DNA from 3 places in the Rahnella perminowiae genome. Region 1 is predicted to be linked to each of the others. Evidence: predicted binding sites of a transcription regulator. Region 1 holds the regulator's gene; each other region holds the start of a gene.
What was found. The regulator CRP, encoded in region 1, controls carbon source genes, mostly activating them, when cyclic AMP is high. The targets are predictions, from matches to a motif close to ATGTGANNNNNNTCACAT.
Positions count from the first base shown of each region.

Region 1 (2,274 bases):
TTCGGCAGACAGGCTGACCGCACGTTCAACAATCTTATCGCTCAGATCCTTACCGGTGACGATAAAATGCAGATTGATATGCGTGAACAGACGCGGCGCTTCTTCGCGGCGTTGTGAAGTCAGCTTCACTTCACAATCACGCACGTCATTACGGCCTTTCTGTAAAATAGATACCACGTCAATTGCACTGCAGCCGCCTGCGGACATCAGTAACATTTCCATCGGGCTTGGGGCTTTATCGCCCGCGTTACCATCCATTGAAATCTGATGACCCGACGCTGACTCACCTAAAAAGGTCAGCCCTTCAACCCATTTGACACGTGCGTGCATGAACTATTCTCCCGGTGAATAAACTTTTAGAAATCTGCTCTCAGAGTACCCTTTAGACCAAAATCTGGCAACGTAACCCGATCGCCATCATGCTGAAGCGAGACAACAGAAGACAGCATCTCAAACCTGTGCTACAAACAAAGCCGAAACATACTTTCCAGTAAATTGCGGTGACGGTTTTTGCGGTTTAAGAACAGAACCCACGGTGTTAACAGCAATAAACAGGCTGTTGCACTCCGACATCCGCTTGCAGCATTTCTGGGGAGTTATATGCTGAAAGGGCGCTTTGGATTTGAAGTGCCATACAGGGAACTCTGAGCCCTGTGATTTTGGGCAGCGATAACAACAGAGGATAATAGCTAATGGTTCTCGGCAAGCCACAAACAGACCCGACTCTTGAATGGTTCCTGTCTCACTGTCATATACATAAGTATCCTTCTAAAAGTACGCTGATTCACCAGGGTGAAAAAGCCGAAACGCTTTACTACATCGTGAAAGGGTCAGTTGCTGTCCTGATTAAAGATGAAGAAGGCAAGGAAATGATACTGTCCTACCTTAACCAAGGTGACTTCATCGGTGAGCTGGGACTCTTCGAAGAAGGTCAGGAACGTAGTGCCTGGGTACGTGCTAAAACTGCCTGTGAAGTGGCTGAAATTTCGTATAAAAAGTTCCGCCAGCTGATTCAGGTTAACCCGGATATTCTGATGCGTCTCTCCGCGCAGATGGCCAACCGTCTGCAAGTGACGTCAGAGAAAGTCGGCAACCTTGCCTTCCTCGACGTAACCGGTCGTATCGCTCAAACGTTGCTCAACCTGGCTAAACAGCCTGATGCAATGACCCATCCGGACGGGATGCAAATCAAGATTACCCGTCAGGAAATTGGCCAAATCGTCGGTTGTTCACGTGAAACAGTCGGACGAATCCTCAAAATGCTGGAAGATCAGAGCCTGATCTCCGCACACGGGAAAACGATTGTCGTTTACGGCACACGTTAATCCCTCGAAAATTGGCGCGGCAGAATACTGTCGCGCCTTTTTTATGGGCTAAGCTTTACCCATGACGTTATGGCGAAAACTGTTTTACCATCCTGAAGTGAATTACGCGCTGCGCCAGACGCTGGTGTTGTGCCTGCCTGTTGGCATTTGCTGGCTGTTTGGCAACTTGCAAATGGGTCTGCTGTTTTCCCTCTGCCCGGCCTGCTGTAACATCGCCGGTCTGGATACCCCGCACAAACGCTTTTTCAAACGTCTGATCGTCGGCGGTTCACTGTTTGCCGTGAGCAGCATTCTGCTGCAACTGATGCTGGAAAACTGGCACGTTCCGCTGCCGCTGATCATGCTATCACTGGCGTTATTGCTCGGCGTTACCGGTGAAATCAGCCCGTTACATGCGCGCCTGTTACCCGGCGCGCTGGTAGCCACTATTTTCACACTGAGTATGGTCGGCGTGCGCCCGATGTGGCAGGCACCGGTGCTGTTCGCAGCAGGCACAGCCTGGTACGGGGTGTTTAACTGGGTGTGGTTTCGTATTTCGCAAGAACAGCCTATGCGCGAAACGCTCAGCCAGCTTTATCTGCAACTCGCGGATTATTTCGAGGCCAAGTACAGTCTGCTGACGCAACATACCGATCCCGAGACGGCGTTGCCGCCATTACTTACCCGTCAGCAGCAGGTTATCGATCTGATTGCCCTGCTTTATCAGCAATTACACATGCTGCCACAACACGGACATCATCATCACCATAAGCGACTGTTTCAGCTTTTTCAGGTTGCTCTCGATTTGCAGGAGCACATTACCGTCAGCCTGCATCAGCCGGAGGAAGTACAGAAACTGGTTGAGGAAAGCCATGCAGAAGCGGTAATCCGCCGCAATGCGCAGGTGATTTCCACCCGTCTTCGGGTGATTGCCGGCGATATTCTTTATCACCGTTTATCTGAGCGCTTT
Region 1 is NZ_JAFMOT010000141.1:1,339-3,612, reverse strand. Features, by position in the region: gene J1781_RS01475 (OsmC family protein) at 1-330, opposite strand, end outside; gene crp (cAMP-activated global transcriptional regulator CRP) at 693-1,325, shown strand; gene J1781_RS01465 (YccS/YhfK family putative transporter) at 1,387-2,274, shown strand, end outside.

Region 2 (2,274 bases), on a different contig from region 1:
GTGATTATGGTTATTAAATTTTTATAGAAATAACTTAACGATCATTATTAAAAATAGTTGCGCACAAGTCCAGCGGAGTTTATTATTTAATTATCGAGCGATAAGAAAATCGCTCAAACCCGCAAAACTGCGCAGCTAAAAACGCTTTTTAAGCATACTATCCAGGACGTAACATCATGAGTAACTTCAAAATCCTTCTTGCAGTTCTGGCATTAACCGCTGTGCCGGTTGCCAATGTTGCCGCACAGCAGGTTATCATGATGCCTTTACAGAGTCAGGAAGTGAGGATGGTCAATGTGACCGGTGACAGTAACTTCTGTAACCCGGGAACCTGTACGAATAAAAACATCGAACAGGGCCGTATTCCTACTTCTCCTACTCAGCCACCTGCACCCTCGATCCCAAGCCATCGGCCCGCTTCTATTTACTACTAACGAACGCGGTGCCTGACGACAAAGAGTCAGGGCAGGAATAATGATAAGGCGGCTAATGTCGCCTTATCTTTTTATCAGCCGCCCCTGTTTTATCACCCTATCCGGTCAGAACCAACCATTAACTTAGCGATCATTAAAGATTCATTCAGCAAAATTATGCATAAAGGATTTCCCATCCTTCGCATCAATCATTTTAAAAACAATAAATTAACAAAATAAAAACAATGCAGGCATTTAATGTGATATTCATCACAGCACGATTAGTTAACGATCATTAAAAAAACATCTTGCACAAACTCCCAACACTCCCTATCATTTACTTATCGAACGTTAACTAATAAATAACGTTGACCCAAAACTGAGGTTCCTGAAGAAGGCACCCCAAATAAAAACTGAAGAACAGGAATTAACACCATGAAAAATATCGCTATGACAATCGCTGCACTGACACTGGCTACTGCTTCTTTCTCTACCTTAGCGGCAACTGAAGTTCAGTCTGCACCTGCAGGTGAGCAAACTATCGGTACTGTCAGCGCCTCTTCAAACGGTAACCTGAGTACATTGCAGTCCAAACTGAATGCAAAAGCTACTGAAGCTGGCGCAACCTCATACCGTATCATCGGGGCTTCTGGTGAAAACCATCTGTACGGTACTGCTGAGCTGTACAAATAAGTTCTGAAGGTGCTGTTAGCAGATTGTTCCGCACAATAAGTTAACGATTAATAAATAAATGAGTTGCACAGAATGTGATCCCGGTCTAACATTTACTTATCAACTGTTAATAAATAACAGTCGGACCGAATAATCACCTGCTGATAAACAGATAAAAAGGAAAACTACCATGAAAAATATCGCCATGACTTTAGCCGCAATCGCACTTGCTACTGCTTCTTTCTCGACTCTGGCTGCGTCTGAAGTTCAGTCTGCACCAGAAGGTCAGCAAGCAATTGGTGTGGTAAGTGCTTCTTCAAGCAATGATTTATCAAGCCTGCAGAATAAACTGAATGCCAAAGCCAATGAAGCGGGTGCAAGCTCATACCGCATCATCGGGGCTTCAGGTGATAACCACCTGTACGGTACTGCTGAACTGTATAAATAAGCATAAAGTACCTGCCATTTTAGGGTAAAACGGCATTTAGTTAACGATTAATAAGCTAGATGTTGTATCGGACAGACGAGAGCTTTGCACATTAAATGAACGTTGATGACAACGCCTGGCAAAGCTTAAAAATACGAAATGAGGAAAATATCATGAAAAACTTAACAATGACCCTTGCAGCTATCGCACTGGCAACCGCTTCATTCTCCACTCTGGCTGCAACAGAAGTTCAGTCAGCGCCGGCAGGTCAGCAACCGATTGGTGTTGTCAGTGCAACATCCGGTAACAGCCTGAGCAGCCTGCAAAACAAACTGAATGCTAAAGCCAGCGAAGCCGGTGCAAGCTCTTACCGTATCATCGGTGCTTCAGGCGATAACCACCTGTACGGCACAGCTGAACTGTATAAATAAGCTGTGATAAGCAATAAAAAGCAGTAAGCAGAAGAGGCGGCGTTTGCCGCCTTTTTCGTGTCTGTGTTACTGAAAATTTCCCGGAAGCTTCCCCGCCCGCCTGACCTTGTGCTACATTTTCCTCTTCTTTTGCCTTCAGGTTCTGCTTCCCAATGTAACGAATTCTCATCACTAACATTTTTTCTTCTCCCGTTGCCTGCGTGCAAGGCGGGGTTTGTGTTATTTCTGATGAGAATCTTTCAAATGAATTCGTTATTGATTGCGCTCGTACGCGCACTTCGCAGCCATTGCTGGCTGCGGTTGCTGGGTTGTGCCTTTATTTTATCCTCTC
Region 2 is NZ_JAFMOT010000156.1:40,672-42,945, reverse strand. Features, by position in the region: gene J1781_RS04330 (hypothetical protein) at 177-434, shown strand; gene bhsA (multiple stress resistance protein BhsA) at 849-1,106, shown strand; gene bhsA (multiple stress resistance protein BhsA) at 1,276-1,533, shown strand; gene bhsA (multiple stress resistance protein BhsA) at 1,686-1,943, shown strand; gene J1781_RS04310 (MFS transporter) at 2,187-2,274, shown strand, end outside.
Region 2: bhsA (multiple stress resistance protein BhsA) is a predicted target of CRP. The motif match lies at 1,179-1,196, and genes of this name have one in related genera.

Region 3 (2,274 bases), on a different contig from region 1:
ACCCCTGCTCCCATGCCTGCGCGGCCAGCGTATGAGAACGGTGCGCCAGCTCATCCTGCTGCACGCGGCTGATGTTATGGCTTTTCGCCATCTGCTCTGCGGTATCGCCCATGCGCAGACCGGTAGAATATTCAGCCACAGCAGGCGGCACCGGCAGCAAATCGCGCAGTTTGAGTTTGCTGAAAATGGAGAGACGCTGCGACAGCGTACGTGCTTTATTAACATCCACCAGGGCGCGGGCCAGTCGTTTGCTGACACCTATCGGCAATACCGAAGAAGAATCCGCTCCGCCCGCGATCCCGACCTGCACCATCCCGCTCATGATGCTTTCGGCCACGTTAGCAACCGCCTGAAAACTGGTGGCACAGGCACGCGAGACGCTATAGGCATCGGTCGATACATCCATGCCGGTACCGAGCACAATTTCGCGGGCGATATTCGGCGCTTCCGGCATCTGGACCACCTGACCGAAAACCAGCTGGTCGATGTCCTTCGGGTCAATCCCACTTTTTGCCAGCAGCTCACTGACCACCATTTTACCGAGATCGACAGCAGGAATGCCGTGATAGGCGGTGGCCTGTTTAGCAAACGGCGTACGTAAGCCGTCGACAATCGCAATGCGATCGCCCTCACGCGTCACCAGTGGAACGACTTTATTCATACAAGCTCCTGAGAAAAATAGGGTCTTAAGAGGTCAGACCTGATAACTCAGTTTTAACTATGTATTTACATTTGGCAAAGCGAAAGGGAGTGAAGTGCGAGCAACAGCAAATTTTTCTGAAATAAGAATGAGAAGAAAGGCGGCAGGCAGAAATAGCAGACAAAGAAATACCGCTTATTTAAGCGGTATTACAACTTAGAACTTCCTCTCAATAATTTGAATCGCAGGATGAGTCACGCGGCAATCGATGTCATTCCGATGAACTGATATACATCAGTAATTCGGTTACGGAGTGCAGCCAACGCATCTGCGGCTCAAAGTATGACGGGGATTATCTCAAGCCTAACTGGAAGATCATCGTTTCAGCCTGGCAGCTAAATGTGAAATCGATATTCAGTTCGACGCCGCCATCCACTTTTTCGATACGGCTGTTGATTTCACATGGCTCAGATTCAACGCCGCGTGCGCGTTCGGTCAGGGCTTGCAGGGTTTCGTTCGCCTGAGCTTCGGTTTCGAAAACACGGCTGTAAGAAGCGGTACAATCCGTATTGTCCATGATGGTTCCGACATCGACACAGCAGCAGGCTGCGGTTTCTTCCGCACCACATTTGTTGATGGAATGCAGAGGTTGGGTGGATTTAGAGGACATGGTTACGTCAGACATAATTTTCTCCCCGGCATCAGCGGCAACGTCCACCGTCTGGCCTGATTGCGAATAAGGTTTTATTTCCAGCCTGTATTTTACGCCACCGTTCTGACAACACACTAGTGCTTACTTATTATGTGCCTTTCAGGTGATCCAGATCACGTATATGTAAGTAATCGTTTATAACTTCGTCACTGTTCTCACTTTAACGTTTCTTAATTGAACTTTTATTGTTTGTTTTTTGTTAAGTGGATCCAATTTCTTGCATCAAATAAGAAATATCTATGAAACATTATTGCAACTACACCACAGGTCAGACCTATACTTCGCTCACTGGTCTGATTTGTCAGACTGATAACGGACCCTACAATCCCGCGCTCATTGTTACTTGATGTAACATTGTTTGATAAAAAACATAAAATTGAGGTTTTGGTCATGAACCAGAAAAACCTGTTTAAAAGATCTGCTCTGGCAGCTGCAGTGGCAATTGTTTCCTCCAACGTTTATGCAGCAGGTTTTCAGTTAAATGAATATACCGCTGCGGGGTTAGGCCGCTCTTTCTCGGGTGAAGGTGCCATCGCTGATACTGCCGCATCCGGCAGCCGTAACCCGGCAACCATGACCATGTTTGATCGTCCCTCTTTCTCAGCGGGTGCGATTTATGTCGACCCGGATGTCAAAGTAACAGGCAACTCGCCGGTTACAGGCAGGAGCACTGATGCGGATAACATTGCGCCGAATCAGTGGGTGCCTAATATCCACTTTATTATGCCACTCAATGATCAATGGGCGGTCGGTGCATCGGCTACGTCAAACTACGGTCTGGCGACTGAGTTCAGCGATAATTATCCGGCTGGCCCGATCGGCGGTGAAACTGACCTTACCACCGTTAACACTAACTTAAGTGTTGCTTACCGTTTGAACCAGCATTTCAGCTTCGGCCTGGGCTTCGATGCCGTTTACGCGA
Region 3 is NZ_JAFMOT010000176.1:11,584-13,857, reverse strand. Features, by position in the region: gene fadI (acetyl-CoA C-acyltransferase FadI) at 1-661, opposite strand, end outside; gene J1781_RS12675 (YfcZ/YiiS family protein) at 993-1,325, opposite strand; gene fadL (long-chain fatty acid transporter FadL) at 1,743-2,274, shown strand, end outside.
Region 3: J1781_RS12675 (YfcZ/YiiS family protein) is a predicted target of CRP. The motif match lies at 1,454-1,471, and genes of this name have one in related genera.